DNA from 4 places in the Sphingobium sp. Cam5-1 genome. Region 1 is predicted to be linked to each of the others. Evidence: riboswitches for the same ligand, from Rfam matches in the RefSeq annotation. Region 1 holds a riboswitch; each other region holds the start of a gene.

Region 1 (3,818 bases):
CCGTCAATCTGCACCCGGTTGCGCGTCACGGGGTCGAGATCGACGCTGTCGCTGACCATCGTCACGGTCGCGCCAGTCGACAGGCCGATGGGCCAGACATAATCCATCGACGTGCTCACCGCATTCGCGGCGCGGCGCAGCAGGCGCTCGCCAAAAGCCGCGCTGCCCGATGAACGATCCCGCGCATCGACATAGCTATAGGCGGCGGTGAAGGTCAGCGCATCGACCGGGCGCAGCGTGAGCATCGATTCCACACCCTTGGCCCGGGTGCGATCCAGATTGCCATAGGTGAAGGTCGTATTGTCGTAATTGAGCTGGTCCCGCGTGTCGCGCCAGAAGCCGGTGACGGACAGCACCGCCCGGTCGCTGCCCAGATTCTGGTCGAAGCCGATGTCGTAGCTCTTCGACCGCTCGGGCTTCAGGTTCGGATTGCCGCTGAATGTATCGTAAAGCTGGTAGAGCGACGGCGCCTTGAAACCCTCGCCATAGCTGAGGCGAATATTGGTCGCGCCGCCATTGGGGGTATAGTTGGCGTTCGCGCCGAAGGTGGTCGCACCCCCGAACTGGCTGTGATCGTCATGCCGCACGCCTGCGGTCATGGACAGGCCTTCAACTGGCTTCACCACCGCGAGGGCATAAACGCTGTCGATATTGGCGCGGTGGCTTTCCTGCGAACCGAAGCCGAAAAACTCATAATCGGGCCGCTCATGCTCATAGCCGAGCAGCAGCTTGACGTCATCCATGGGCTGATAGACGCCTTCATATTCGAAGCGCAGGTTCGTGCCCGAATAGCCGAAGTCCGGGGCGTTGCCGCGCACGAAATAATAGTCGCGATCCTGCTGATACCAGGTAACGGCCGCCCGATTGGTCAGCTTGCCCTCGAACAGCGCGAAGTTGAGGCCCGCATAGCCGATATATTGATTGGATTTAGCAGCATCAGGGCTATCGGTCGGCGCGCCAAAGAAGCTGTCATAGTCAAGATCACCGTTGATATAATAGCCGCGCAGGTCGAGGCTCAGATCATCGGTGAAGGCGATCTTCAGCCGGGCATTGCCAGTGATATTTTCATAGCCGTCCTTTTCCGCGCCACCGAAATCGGAAGAGACAGCGGAGATGCCATCGGTGCGGAAATAGGCGAGCCCAACGCCGCCCGACAATATGCCGCTGGTGCCCGATACATCCGCCTTCGCATTCAGCGTATCGGCATAGCCATAATCGACCGACGCCTTGCCGCCGAACCCTTCGCTCGGGATGCCGGTCATGATGTTGACGACGCCGCCGATCGCCTGGCTGCCATAGGCGATGGAGTTGGAACCGCGCAGCACCTCGATCCTGCGGATGTTGCCGACCAGCAGGTTGCCGAAATCATATTGATCGCCGATGCCGCTCGGGTCGTTGACCTTCACGCCGTCGATCAGCACCAGCGTCTGCGTCGTTTCCGCGCCGCGCACCGATACGCTGGTCACGTTACCCAAGCTGCCGGTGCGGTTGAAACGGATGCCGGGCGTCGTCATCAGCAGATCGACGACGCTGACATTCTGGCGGGTGTCGATCGTCTTCTCGTCGATCACTGTCACCGCCTGCCCGACCTCGTCGGTGGGCTGTTCGATGCCGAGCGCGGTGACGACGATCCCGTCCGCCTCATCATCGGCAAGGGCGGGCGTGGCGGCGAGCAGCGCCAGCAGTGAAATTCCGGTCCTGATCATAGTCTGTCTTCCCTGAGCGCCATGCGACATGAGCCCAGGGCCTGCCGCACAAGCGGCCGGTATGCGGGAAGAAGAGACGCCAGCCCCGTCACGCGCACCGATGCGGCCCTGCGCCGCTTCGTCGCTCAGACGGAAAACACCGTGCCCGGACCTATCCCTGGACCCAAGGCAAGAGCGACCATGCGCCGGTAGGTTTCCTGGCTCGCGGGTCGTCGCGGTGATGCACGCCTTCCCGGACTTTTGGTCCAGTGGCTGGTCCCCCTCGCCTCCCCCTTTGAAGGCTTGCAGGTTTCCCTGTGCATCGCGCTCGCCGCTTACAGTTGCAGGGACAGCCGCGGAGTTGGACGGTGATCCCGTCCGCACCGCATTCCCTTTCCGGCGCGATCTTTCGTGAACGGTTGCCCGTTCACGCGGCGCGCCATAGGGGAAAGTGAGGCTATTGCCAAGGAGTGGATCGATGCGATTGCTGGGCGCGGTGCTGGCGGGTGGGCGATCCAGCCGGTTCGGAAGCGACAAGGCGTTGGCGCTGATGCCGGACGGGCGCACGCTGATGGCGCATGCGGTGGCGGCAATCGCGCCGCATGTGGAGGCCGTGGTGGTCTGTGGGCGGGGCGTCGATGGGCTGACGGGGCTGGCGGATCGGCCTGCGCCGGACCTGGGGCCTCTGGGCGGGCTGAACGCGGCGCTGCATCATGCGCGGACGAAGGGTTATGATGCGGTGCTGACGACGGGGTGCGACATGCCGGTCTATCCGGCGGCGCTGGTGGAGGCGCTTATTGGCGACAGTGGGGCGGTGCTGAAGGGGCAGCAGCTGGCGGGCTTCTGGCCTGCGTCGCTCGCGGACGAACTGAACGCGCATCTGGCGGAAGAGAATAATCGGTCGATCTTTGGGTGGATCGAGCGGGTGGGCGCGCGGGTGGTGGAGCGGCCGGAACTGGTGCTGCCGAATATCAATCGGCCGGAGGATCTGGCGCACTGGCGCGAGCCGAACTGAGCTTGCCGAAGCCCCCTCCCTTCCTTCCAACTAAGGTCAGGGGTGTTCGACAAGCTCAGGGCAAAAGTTGCGCAGAGTCGGCCTTCAAAGCGGAAGAGCGACGCTGGCTGCAACCCCTACAGGCATGGACGTGCCCGCCACCGCTTCGCCGATCAGCAGCAGGGTCGGGTCTTCATCGCTGATCGTGGCGACCAGGAAAGCGAGCGCGGACAACTTGCCGCGGATCAGGCGTTCGGTGGGGAGGGAGACGTTGACCGCCACCATCACCGGCGTTTCGGGATCGCGTCCGGCGGCGATCAGCTGGCGGCTGATCTCTCCGGCGGCGGCGCGGCCCATATAGATGCCGAGCGTGCCGCCGGGGCGGGCGAGCGCTTCCCAGTCGAGCTTGAGCGGCTCTCCGGCTTTCAGATGCGCGGTCACCAGCGTCAGGCCGCGCGCCTTGCCGCGCAGGGTGAGCGAGGCGCTGCCGCTCGCCGCTGCTGCGCTGACCGTGGTGATGCCGGGGCAGATGTGGAAGCGGATGCCGTCGGCGGCCAGATGCTCCATCTCTTCGGACGAGCGGCCGAATACCGAGGGGTCTCCGCCCTTGAGGCGGACGACGCGCTTGCCTGCTTTGGCGGCGGCGAGGAGGAGGTCGTTGATACTTTCCTGCGCCTTGCTGTGGCGGCCGGAACGCTTGCCGACGCTGACCCGCTCGACGCCTTCGGGGATCAGGTCGAGGACGCCGGGGCCGACGAGGGCGTCGTAGAAGACGATTTCGGCCGCCGCGATCAGCTTTTCGGCTTTGCGGGTGAGGAGGTCCGGGTCGCCCGGCCCTGCGCCGACCAGCCAGACTTCACCGGGGGCGATCAATTCATTCGGCTGCATGAAGCGTCTCCTGCGGGATTTGGGCGAGGATGTTGGCGAGCGCGGGGCGGCAGGACCCGCAATTGGTGCCAGCGCCGATCGCCTTGCCGATGGCGGGCACGTCGACCAGGCTCTGGTCGCGGATGGCGGCGACGATCTGATTAAGGCCGATGTCGAAGCAGACGCAGATGGTCGGCCCCTTGTCCGGCTGATTGCCGGGACCGCGCGCGGCGAGGACGGAGGCGCCCACCTCTTCCGCCTCAAGCTGGCCG
Region 2 (3,818 bases), on a different contig from region 1:
CACACAGCGCCGTCAGCGCGCCACGGATCGTACCGGCATGGGTCAGGACCAGCGAGGGCCGGTCGATTTCGCAAAGCGCCGCCTTTACGCGCAGGCAAAGGCTGGACCAGCTTTCCCCTCCCGGCGGAGGATGGTCGTCCGGGGATGACCAGAAACGGCCAATCTCCTCGGCAGGGAGAGCCGCGGGATCACTGCCCTCCCATGTCCCGAAGTGCAGTTCACGCCAGCGCGCGTCGACGTCGTGCGGCACCTGCCGGGCGGCGGCGATCAAGTTGGCCGGGGTGCGAGCGCGTGTCAGGTCGGAGCTGATCAGGCGGTCGAACGCAAGCGCGCGACATCGTTCGACGCATAGCTGCATGGCGGCAGGGTCTGGCGGCATGTCCATGTGACCGAGCAGAAGACCGGGCGTCTGTGGCGCTGCGTGGCGCATCAGGTGGAGCGTGAGCGGGCTCATAGCGCGTTAGCCACGGCGGCTTCGGCGAAGGTCGCCATCTGGTCGTGCGCGGCCAGCGCCGAGCGGATGAGTTGCGCCGCAACCGCCGCGCCGCTGCCTTCGCCGAGGCGCATGTCGAGGTGAAGCAAGGGGTGCAGGCCAAGCTTTTCGAGCAGCCGGGCATGGCCTGCTTCGGCGGAACAGTGGGCGGCGAGGCAGTGGGCCGTGATGGCGGGATTGTCGCGGGCCAGAGGGGCGATGGCCGCGCCGCAGATAAAGCCGTCGAGCAGCACCGGCACACGCATCATACGCGCGGCGAGGATGGCGCCTGCCATCGCCGCGATCTCTCGCCCGCCGAGACGGCGCAGCGTTTCGAAAGCGTCGGTGCAATTGTGAGCGTGCAGGGCGTGCGCTATCTGAACGGCCCGCGTCTTGCGGGTGAGGGCTGCTGCGTCGATGCCGGTGCCCCTCCCCGTCCAATCCTGCGCCTCGCCGCCGAAGGATTGAAGACACAGCGCGGCGGCGGGGGTGGTGTTGGCGATGCCCATCTCTCCGCTGAAGAGCAGGTCGCAATCCTGCATGACGACGGCGGCGCCTGCGTTCAGGGCGTCGAGGCATTCGACCTCCGTCATGGCGGGGGCTTCGCATATGTCGGCGGTGGGATTGTCTAGGGCGAGCGGGACGATGACCAGCTCGGCGCCGCAGGCGCCCGCAAGGGCGTTGATCGCCGCGCCGCCCGCCTGAAAATTCGCGACCATCTGCGCGGTGACGGAAGCCGGGAAAGCGCTGACGCCGCGCGCGGCGACGCCATGGTTGCCCGCGAAGATGGCGGCGCGGATGCGATCGGCGCGCGGGCGTTCGCGACCTTGCCAGCCTGCCATGAAGAGGGCGATCTCCTCCAAACGGCCGAGCGATCCGGCGGGCTTCGTCAAAGATGCCTGCCGCTCCGCTGCCGCTTCGATCGCTCCTGCGTCAGGTTCGGGGAGCGTGGCGAGCGCGGATTGAAAATCGGCACGATCCTGAAAGCGGATCATGTGCAGACGAAGCCTTCTGGCGGGGTGCGGGCGATGAAATGGCCCTTAACGCCCTGCGGCCATTCGGCGTAGCGAACCACGCCTTCTTCGCTGGCGGCGTGGCGCAGGGCGTAATCGAGGATCGCGCGCGCCGCATCCGCGTCCGGGGTGAAGTCGCCCAGCACATAGCCGACTTTGCCCGGCCCGCGCACATGAACAGTGCAATGACGCTGGCAGGCGAAGAGGCAGGGCATGTCCTGCACGGCAACCGCTTTATAGGCCGGGTCCTGCGCCTGAAGGTCGCGCATGGCCTCAACCAGCAGCGCGCCGCCGCGTTGTCCTGCCCCATCTTCCCGCTGATCGGCGGACAGGCGGCAGGTCGAGCAAACCACAACCGAAGCTCTGTTTTCGACCGCGCACAGCATCAGCGGCGCGCTTCCATAACCATGTGGACATGAAAGACCGTCGTCATGGTCCTCCCCGCAAAATCGAACCGCAAACGGCCCTGCCCGGCCGAATGGCGAGCAAGGCGGTGGCTGTCGTCCGCGAGGGGAACCCCGTTCGTCCGGCACACCCTGTCCGGTCGAAGAACGACTGCGGCAGGCAGGTCTCCTGGCTCACGGGTCGCTGCGCACCGGCCGCCTTCTCGGGAGATGCTCCCCCAATGGCTGCGTGGCCGGTCCACTCACCGCTTACAGTTGCAGGGGCAGCGCGGGCATTACACCCGACTTCCCTTTTGATCCCCGAGGGGAACCTGTCGCGGGGCTGCTGATAAAGAGGCGACGGCGCGTCCGCAAGCGGTAGATGGGAGCGGCGCGTCGTCAGTCGGGCAGGTCGCCCGCCGCGAGCACGGCATCGGGCCGCGCGAGCACGACGATCGGCAATCCGGCGCTGGCCGCGCGTTCGGCTGCCAGACGGGTCGGGGCGGAGATGGTAACGAGCAACGGGCAATTGGCGAGCGCTGCCTTTTCCACCAGTTCAAAAGAACAGCGGGAGGACAGCAGCGCGAAGCCGCCATCCCACGACAATTGCCGCAGCCGCATGGCCCCGATCAGCTTGTCGAAGGCATTGTGGCGGCCCACATCTTCATAGGCGAGGCGGATGGCACCATCCGCCCCGGCCAAGGCAGCGACATGGACCGCGCCGGTTTGCCGGTTAAGCGGCTGATGCGCGGCAAGATCGTGCAGGGCACCGAAGATCGCCTCCCAGCTCGCGTCCGATCGGGCAGTCACGGCAGGCAAGGGACGCAGCGCCTGTTCCAGATTTTCGACGCCGCACAAACCACAGGAGGAATCGGAGACGCGATGACGGACTCGGCCTAGCAGCCCCTCGATCCGGTCTTCCGGCAGCGTAGCCCGTGCGACCAAGCCCTGCTCCGTCGCATGGACATCGACGTCGAGCGGCGCGTCGGATGGGAGGACCAGCCGCTCGGCCAGCGCAAACCCCTGCACCAGTTCCGCAACGTCGGCGGGCGTCGCCATCAACACGGCATAGCCAACGCCGTTGAACTCGATCGCGACGGGCACTTCCTCCGCCAACTCGCGCGTCACGGGCGACGCCTCGCCGTCGGGGGTGATGCGGGTGAAGGAGAAGGGCGAAGACATAGGGTCGGTCTAGGCGGGCAATGCGCGCGCGGCAATATGGCGCGGGAGGCAAATGGACGCGGGCATGCAACTGCCGCTTCCCTTTGGCGGCCAAGCCATCTATGCACGGCCACGATCGCGCCGGTGCCTGAAAGGGCTTTAAAGGGAATGCGGTGCGGGCTGCTGACAAGGCGCCCAAATCCGCGGCTGTCCCTGCAACTGTAAGCGGTGAGCGAGACGCATATCGACCTTCCGTCACTTGTCGGAGGGTCAGCCACTGGGCCGGACGCTAAATCATGCGAGGCCTGGGAAGGCCATGTGTCGAGCGAGGACCCGTAAGCCAGGAGACCTGTCGGCGTCTGGTCGCTCTTGCTTTGGCCCAGGGGATGGCCGGGGCACGGTATTCCGTCTGAGCGACGCGTGCGGCGGGTCCGCACCGGCATGCGTGCCGGGCGCTATGATGCGTCCGTCCGGCGCGTGGTGTCGGCCGCTTTGCGGAGGTCCCGTCCAGTCTCGCCGACGCTGACGGGAGCCATGCTTTTATGGCCATGCAATTTCCGGCGCTGCGACGACGCGCCACTTTCATATTCGGCGCGTTGATCGCCGCCAACATCGCGTTGTGGCTGTGCGCCTCGCTGATCTTTGCGGGCGACACGATGATGCTGGGCACCGCCCTGCTCGCCTGGAGCCTGGGCCTGCGCCACGCAGTCGATGCCGACCATATCGCCGCGATCGACAATGTGACCCGTAAGCTGATGCAGGATGGGCAGCAACCGCTGACCGTCGGCC
Region 3 (3,818 bases), on a different contig from region 1:
CCGTGACGGCCGGGCTTGCGGAAATAGGCTATGTGGCGCACCTCGCGGATCAGTCGGTCGGCGCGCACGCTCATCAGGTCCTGCGCGCCCGGGCCTAGCCCCACGCCGTGGATCGTCCCGCTCATTCCGCCGCACTCGCCAGCGCGTTGACGGCCGCGACTGTGATCGCGCTGCCGCCCAGCCGCCCTTCGACGATGCAGCAGGGGGCGGGCTGGCTCTCCCACAGCGCCTGTTTCGATTCCGCCGCTCCGACGAAACCGACCGGACAGCCGATGATCGCCGCCGGGCGCGGGCAGGTGGGGTCTTCCAGCATGTTGAGCAAGTGGAACAGCGCGGTCGGGGCGTTGCCGATGGCGACCACTGCTCCCGCCAGATGGGGACGCCACAGCTCCAGCGCCGCCGCCGATCGGGTGTTCGCCACTGACCGGGCGAGATCGGGCACTTGAGGATCGTTCAGGGTGCAGATGATGGCATTGCCAGCGGGCAGACGCGCGCGCGTAATCCCCTCCGACACCATCCGCGCGTCACACAGGATCGGCGCGCCAGCCTCCAGCGCCGTGATTGCCGAACCGGCAAAACCCGGTGAAAAGCGGATATGCGGCGCGAGGCCGACCATGCCCGCCGCATGGATCATCCGCACGGCAACCCGCTCTTCCTCTGCCGCAAAGCGGTCGAGCGCCGCCTCAGCCCGGATCATGCGGAAGGACTGGCGATAGATTTCCGCGCCGTCGGTTTCATAGAGATGCGGCATCAATTGGCTCCGAAGAGGGCGAGTATCTGATCGGGCGACAGGCCCGTTTGCAGCGGCGGCGCACCCGCGCACGCATTGCGGCTAATGTCGAAGCGCCCGTCACGCCCGGTGAGGACCACCGCCGCCTGCGAAGGCCGGGCGCAACCCTTGGCGCAACCCGAAACATGAAGTCCGCGAACATGCGGCGCCAGCCGAGCGGCCAGATCGCGCGTGGCGACGCTTGCCTGCGGGCAGGCTGGCGCACCAGGACAGCGATCGGCGGAAAGGCGCGGATCGGCCGGATCATCGGACGGAGCGCCGCTGCCTTCCAGCACCAGTCCACGCCAGGGGGTAAGCCGGACAGCCTCCGTCCCTCGCTCCATCGCGGCAAGAAGCGCAGCCGCCTCGATCCTGCCGAAGGGCGCTGCACGAAAAGGGCCGGGCGCAGCGGACAGGGCGGCAGCGCAGGACCGGGCGGGGGCAGGGGACTTAGTCGCTACGTTAGGGAGCGGGGCCGAATGCCGCGCCATGCGCCCCGCCTGCGCGCCACCGCTGGCCACGAACCAATGGGCATGACGGATCAACCCCTCGGCCGCGTCCTCTGCACTCAGGGCCACGCCATGCGTGCGCCCGTCAGCGCGCAGGATCAGCGTGCCGCTCGTCCCTCTTTCGATCCGGAAATCAGCCGGAACATCGCTAAGCACCGGAGCAGGCCCCGCATCGATCGCAAAGCCGACCTTCGCGGGCAGGTCGGGCAGCTCGTCCATGCGCGCGATCAAGGCAGCGGCTATGACGGCGCTATCGTCACCCGGCGACCAGTCGGGGTTGATTAGGACAGGAATCTGCCTGTCCCGATCCGCATCGGCGTGCGTCAACCCCAGCGCGACGAGCCTCTCCATCAATGCGCCGTGGCCTGCCTCGTTCACGCCCCTGATCTGCAACGCGGCGCGATTGGTGATGTCGATATGGCCATTGCCCAGCGCGATGGCGGCCTTGCAAAGCCCTACCGCCTGCGCCCGGCTCATCCGGCCCAGCGCCGGGCGCACCCGGACCAGCAGCCCGTCGCCCGCCATCATCGGGCGCCACGCCGTCGGGCACCAGCCGCGCACGCGATGGGCCGGGCGTGGGCCAGCGTCGGCACTTCGCGCCTGCTCCTGCATTGCTCCTGCACTCCCCGCACCAGCGCCACGACACACGGGCGGCATGCGCAGGTAGGCGGACAGGCCGCACGCCTGCACGGCCGCAGCCGCACGAAATTCGTCGCTCAAACGGAGAACCGAGCCGTGACCATCCCCTGGATCATGGCAAGAGCGACCTTTGCTCCGGCAGGTCTCCTGGCTTGCGGGTCATAGCTTGGCATGGGGCCTTCCCGGATTGCTCCAGTGGCTGGCCGTCCTTTCTCGGGACTGGCCGGTCCATGCCTCGCTCGCCGCTCACAGTTGCAGGGACAGCCGCGGATTAGGGAGGAAACCCTCCCGCACCGCGTTCCCATTTAAGCCCCTTGCGGGGCACCGGCGCGATCGATGAACCGGGATGAACCCGGCTCGATGCGCTTCATAGGAGGGATGCGGGCGAAAGGGAAGTGGCCAAGGGCCGCTTCCTTGCCTCGGCGGGCCGTCGAAGCTAGGCCGTCATCAAAGACAGCAAATGGAGAGGACAAGATGAGCGATTTCAGCTTTGAAGCGACCAGCCGCTTTCTGGAAACGGATAAGGGACGGCTCCATTATCATGAAGCCGGATCGGGTCCCGCGCTGCTGCTGCTCCACGGGTCCGGCCCTGGCGTCACTGGCTGGGCCAATTTTCAGGGCAATCTGCCTTTCTTCTCCCAGCATTTCCGCACCATCATTCTTGACGCGCCCGGCTATGGCAAGAGTGATCCGGTGGATGGCGACCCGGTCGGCGTGGCGCGTGACGCGGTTGTCGCGTTGATGGACGGCCTTGGCATCGATCGCGCCCATGTCGTGGGCAACAGCTATGGCGGCATCGTCGGCGGGCATCTGGCGGCGTCCCATCCCGACCGCGTGCTGCGCTACATCACGATCGGCGGCATCGGCTTCAACGTCACCTCGACCTTTCCCAATGAAGGGCTGACCCGCCTCGTCGATTTCATCGAAGACCCGACGCGGGAGAATATCATCGCCTGGCTGGAATCGATGGTCTACGACAAGTCGATCATCACCGATGAGCTGATCGACATGCGCTACAAGGCGGCGCTGGAGCCGGTGACGATGGAAAGCAGCCGCAAGCTGTACACGCGCGCTGCGCTGGGCTTCATTGCCCAGTCGATGAGTGGTCCGGGCGTGTCGCAGCGGATCGACTATCTCGGCAGGATACAGGCACCGACGCTGATCATGTGGGGCCGGGATGACAAGGTTAGCCCGCTCGACGGTGCGCTGTTGCCGATGCGCATCATCCCCAATGCGGAGTTGCACGTGTTTCCGCGCTGCGGCCATTGGACGATGATCGAGCACAAGGACCGGTTTGAAGCGTTGGCTCTGGATTTCTTGCGGGGGTGAACAGCTAATCTCTCCCCGTTCGCCCTGAGCCTGTCGAAGGGCTTTTCTTTCTTTCAAGAAGGAGTGGGCTTCGACAGGCTCAGCCCGAACGGGCAGGGGTGTGGGCGCAATCCCTAACGCCGCACCACGACCGAATGCCAGTCCGTGCGCTGCTCCCATCCCCGCCGCTCCAGTTCCGGCACATCTTCCTCGCTCATCGGCCGCCCAAGGCACAGCAGCCCCAGACACTCCCACCCAACCGGAATATCCAGCATCGCGTTCACGCCTTCCGGTTCCATGATCGACACCCACCCCATGCCGATCCGCCGCGTCTGCGCCGCCAGCCACAGCGTATGGACCGCCATGACGCAGCTATAGCGCCGCGCCTCGGGCATTGTGACGGCGCCCAGATGATGGCCGGTCTCCGTCCCATCGTCGCAATAGACGGCGAACAATACCGGCGCCTCACGCAGCCCATGCAGTTTCAGGCTGCGATAGAGCCGGTCCTGATCCCCGTCATATTCCTTGCCCGCTTCCCGCACCTGGTGGTCGACATGGCACGCCAGCCCCTCGCGCAACTCCGCCGTCTCGAT
Region 4 (3,818 bases), on a different contig from region 1:
CTGCTCGCAATGCCAGCTATCGATCTGCGCCTGAATCGCATCGCGCTTTTCCAGCAGGGCCGCGTTGCGCGGCGCGAACCGCGCGAAAATTCCCGCAGCGCCCTGCCAGAATGCCTCCGCCTCAAGCCCCGTCCCCGGCAGGACATCCTCATCGATAAAGCGCGCCAGCTCGGCGGCGACCTTCAGGCCCGATTTCTCGATCATCCCGCCCATGGGCAACTCTCCATCCAAAATACCGTGGCAAAAGCCTATAGACCCCCGCCCATCCTCGCACTAGACAATAAGAACTCAAAGCATCTGTTCCTCATAGGAAAAGATCATCGATGGATCCCGATTATCTTCTCTTCGCCCGCGCGGTAGAGGCAGGCAGCCTTTCGGCGGCAGGCCGCATATTGAACATCTCGCCCGCCATGATGTCGAAACGCATCTCCCGGCTGGAAGCGCGGCTTGGCGTCCGCCTCATCCATCGCACCACGCGGCGCCTTGCCCTGACGGAGGAAGGCGCCAGCCTGCACCGCGATCTTGTCGCCATCCTCGACGCCATCCAGCAGGCCGAAGATCGCGTCACCAACCGCCATCGCACGGCGTCGGGGCCGTTGCGCATCTCTGCCCCCACCTCCTTCGGCCGCCTACACGTCGCGCGCCATGTCGCCCGCTTCCTTCAACAGCATCCACGTGTCGACCTCCAACTCAACTTGACCGACGCCTATGAAGACCTCCTCGCCCAGCGGATCGACGTCGCCATCCGCATCACCAGCGACATTCCCGCGCATCTGGAGGGGCATCGCCTCGCCGCCAACCGCCGCATCCTGTGCGCCAGCCCCGCCTATCTCGCGGCGCATGGCCTGCCGGAAAAGATCGCCGACCTGGCCCATCATCACCTGCTCGCCGCCGAAGGGCAGCTGCCATGGCGGCTCGTCAACGGCCGCGCGCGCAAACTGGTCGATGGCCAAAGCCGTGTCCGCACCAACAGCAGCGAAATCGTGCGCGAACTCGCCCTGACGGGCGTCGGCATCGCGTTACGCTCGCTCTGGGACGTGGGCGACCTGATCGGGCAGGGCAGCCTCGTCCGCGTCCTCGATAGCTGGGAAGGACCCGAGGACCTCGCCGTCCACGCCGTCCACCCCCGCGCCGCAGGCCGTCCCGCCGCCGTAGACGCCTTCATCGGCTTCCTGCGCGACATCTTCCGCGATGCATCGTGGAACCGGGGCGACTGATAGCAAGAAGCACCTTGGCGCCACCCGCCCAACTGCCTGAAAAGCGTAGAAATCCCCTCCTGAAATCATTTGCAAGCCGACTGTCAAAAAACAGAAGCTTTCCCCTGTTAACCTGCGTAATAGCAGCGGGAAACAGGCCGATGTTATCGTTCGAGCCATAAGAAATTGAGAGAGGATAAGGGCCATGCGCCCCAATGACGCGTCACATTTTTCCGCCTGCGCCGCCCAGGAAGCGCGGCAAGCCAGGGAAGCGCGCCTGCGCGGCGCCGACCAGGCCACCATCGCCCTCCACAACGAACGCGCCGTCCGCTACCAAGCCATGGCGCTGCGCCTTCAGCGCGAGCGCAGCGCGACCCTGAACTGATCCATCGGCCATCCCCTCTCCCCTTCAGGGGTCGGCCAGAGGCACGTGACTCTGGCCGAGGTGCCGACCCCGGCGAAGGCGGGGGGAAGGCGGGAGAGGGGACTGTAAAGCAACCCACGTTACTCCCCTCTCCCCAACCCTCTCCCCTAAAGGGGAGAGGGAGTAACCCCACTTGCCCCACCTCACCACCTCCGCTATCGCCCCCGTCACTCGGGGCAACCCCGGGTATGATCGCGCCGGTGCCTCGAAAGAGGCTTAAAAGGGAACATGGTAAAGGAGGCACCCGCCTCCCCAAGCCAGGGCTGTCCCTGCAACTGTAAGCGGCGAGCGCGATGCACATCGCCCCACCTCACAGGCAGGTTGGGGCAAGTCACTGGGCCGGACGCTAAATCCTGCGAGGCCTGGGAAGGCCGTGCATCAAGCGATGACCCGCGAGCCAGGAGACCTGCCAGCGTCTGGTCGCTCTTGCCTTGGTCCAGGGGATGGCCGCGGCACGGTAGTTTCCGTCTGAGCGACGAACGAGCGGCAAGAGGCCGCTTCGGTGACGCTGGCGGCCGCCTTTGGGGGCGTCCGGTCGCTCGCGCGCGCCGGTCGTCGTCGGGCGACAGGTCTCTTGCCGGATGTCGCCAGACGCCCGGAGTGCATAAAGTGAAACTACTCAATCAACTCCACCGCGCCGCCTGCGCGCTGACCGCCACGCTCCTTCCCTTGCCCGCCTTCGCCGCCGATGCGAACGACGCGGGCGACGACGCCGACACCATCATCGTCTTCGGCCGGGGCGAGGACAAGATCGGCACCGCCCATGCGGCCAGCGAAGGCAGCATCAGCGGCGCGGACCTGCTCGTCCGCCCGCTGCTGCGCGTTGCCGAATTGCTCGAAGCCGTACCGGGCATGGTTGCGGCCCAACATTCGGGCAGCGGCAAGGCCAATCAATATTTCCTCCGCGGCTTCAATCTCGACCATGGATCGGACTTCACCACCTATATCGACGGGGTTCAGATGAATTTCCGCAGCCATGGCCACGGCCAGGGCTATCTCGACTTGAACGGCCTCATCCCCGAAATCATCGCGCGCGAGGATTTTCGCAAAGGCCCCTATCGCGCCGATGGTGGCGACTTCGCGCTCGCGGGTGCGGCCTATATGACCACGATCGACGGCTATGACCGTCCATGGGTCGCGGCGGAGGGCGGCTCCTTCGGCTGGCGCAGGCTGGCATCAGGCGGCACCGTAAAGGCGGGCGCAGGCAATCTCACCCTCGTCGCCCAAGCCAAGGCTTATGACGGCCCGTGGCAGGAGGCTGAACATCTGCGCCATTATGCGGGCTTCGCCAAATATACGCTTCCCGCTGGGGCCGGTAAGATCGACGCCACGCTGCACGCCTATCGCGCGACATGGCGTCCGACCGAACAGATCCCCGAACGCATCATCGGCACGCCGCTTTGCCCCGATGTCTTCTGCTCGCCCGATCCATCGGCGCGCGGTGAGACGACGCGCATCATCGGCAATCTTGCCACCGTTCAGCCGACATGGCGCGCCAATCTCTACGCGCAATATTACGACTGGACGATGTTCTCCAACCCCACCTACACCGATCCCGACGGCACCAGCGCACAGATCGAGCAGTTCGACCGCCGCTGGATCCTTGGCCTGACCGGCGAAAAACGATGGGACCTTGGCTCGGCGCTGCAACTGAAGCTCGGCACGGAAAACCGCTATGACGCGATCGGCAATGTCGGCGTCAACCGCACCGCCGTCCGCACCTTCCTCTCCTCGCTCGGCCGCTACCGCGTGAACGAAGCCTCCGCCGCTCTCTATGGCGAAGCGACGCTGACCCCGCTGCCGGGCCTGCGTCTGACGGGCGGCCTGCGCGGCGACTATTATCATTATTCGGTCACAGCAAAGGACGCCGACGCCGACGCGTTGGGCGAAGGCAGCGGTTCCGACACGCTCCTCTCGCCCAAGGCCGCGATCGCCTGGCGGCTCAATCCCAGCATCGAACTTTACGCCAATTGGGGCCGGGGCTTCCATTCCAACGATGCGCGCGGCGCGGTCAATGTGGACACGCCCGTACCGTTGCTGGTGCGCGGAACCGGCAAGGAACTGGGCGCGCGCGTCCAGCTGCCCGGCTTCACCTTCACCGCTACCTATTGGTGGCTGAATGTGGGCAGCGAGTTGCGCTTCGTCGGTGACTCCAACGCGGTCGAACCCACCGGTGCCAGCCGCCGCCACGGCTATGA

Evidence for each region. Region 1 has a riboswitch for cobalamin ahead of IZV00_RS00490 (TonB-dependent receptor plug domain-containing protein). Riboswitches for the same ligand answer to the same signal wherever they lie in the genome.
Region 2: another riboswitch for cobalamin. It lies ahead of IZV00_RS18535 (DUF1636 domain-containing protein); the one in region 1 lies ahead of IZV00_RS00490 (TonB-dependent receptor plug domain-containing protein).
Region 3: another riboswitch for cobalamin. It lies ahead of IZV00_RS18495 (cobalamin biosynthesis protein CobG); the one in region 1 lies ahead of IZV00_RS00490 (TonB-dependent receptor plug domain-containing protein).
Region 4: another riboswitch for cobalamin. It lies ahead of IZV00_RS16290 (TonB-dependent receptor); the one in region 1 lies ahead of IZV00_RS00490 (TonB-dependent receptor plug domain-containing protein).

Annotation. Positions count from the first base shown of each region.
Region 1 covers NZ_CP065138.1:97,136-100,953, reverse strand. The annotation lists gene IZV00_RS00490 (TonB-dependent receptor plug domain-containing protein) at 1-1,706, opposite strand, end outside; cobalamin riboswitch at 1,877-2,136, opposite strand; gene mobA (molybdenum cofactor guanylyltransferase) at 2,164-2,700, shown strand; gene cobA (uroporphyrinogen-III C-methyltransferase) at 2,785-3,567, opposite strand; gene IZV00_RS00475 (nitrate reductase) at 3,554-3,818, opposite strand, start outside.
Region 2 covers NZ_CP065139.1:998,493-1,002,310, reverse strand. The annotation lists gene IZV00_RS18545 (histidine phosphatase family protein) at 1-454, opposite strand, end outside; gene cobT (nicotinate-nucleotide--dimethylbenzimidazole phosphoribosyltransferase) at 451-1,467, opposite strand; gene IZV00_RS18535 (DUF1636 domain-containing protein) at 1,464-1,871, opposite strand; cobalamin riboswitch at 2,032-2,219, opposite strand; gene IZV00_RS18530 (formate dehydrogenase accessory sulfurtransferase FdhD) at 2,268-3,050, opposite strand; cobalamin riboswitch at 3,155-3,400, shown strand; gene IZV00_RS18525 (HoxN/HupN/NixA family nickel/cobalt transporter) at 3,572-3,818, shown strand, end outside.
Region 3 covers NZ_CP065139.1:988,360-992,177, forward strand. The annotation lists gene cobI (precorrin-2 C(20)-methyltransferase) at 1-125, opposite strand, end outside; gene IZV00_RS18490 (precorrin-8X methylmutase) at 122-751, opposite strand; gene IZV00_RS18495 (cobalamin biosynthesis protein CobG) at 751-1,806, opposite strand; cobalamin riboswitch at 2,038-2,261, opposite strand; gene IZV00_RS18500 (alpha/beta fold hydrolase) at 2,392-3,246, shown strand; gene bluB (5,6-dimethylbenzimidazole synthase) at 3,360-3,818, opposite strand, start outside.
Region 4 covers NZ_CP065139.1:498,806-502,623, forward strand. The annotation lists gene IZV00_RS16275 (malate synthase G) at 1-213, opposite strand, end outside; gene IZV00_RS16280 (LysR family transcriptional regulator) at 324-1,217, shown strand; gene IZV00_RS16285 (hypothetical protein) at 1,420-1,593, opposite strand; cobalamin riboswitch at 1,802-2,048, shown strand; gene IZV00_RS16290 (TonB-dependent receptor) at 2,290-3,818, shown strand, end outside.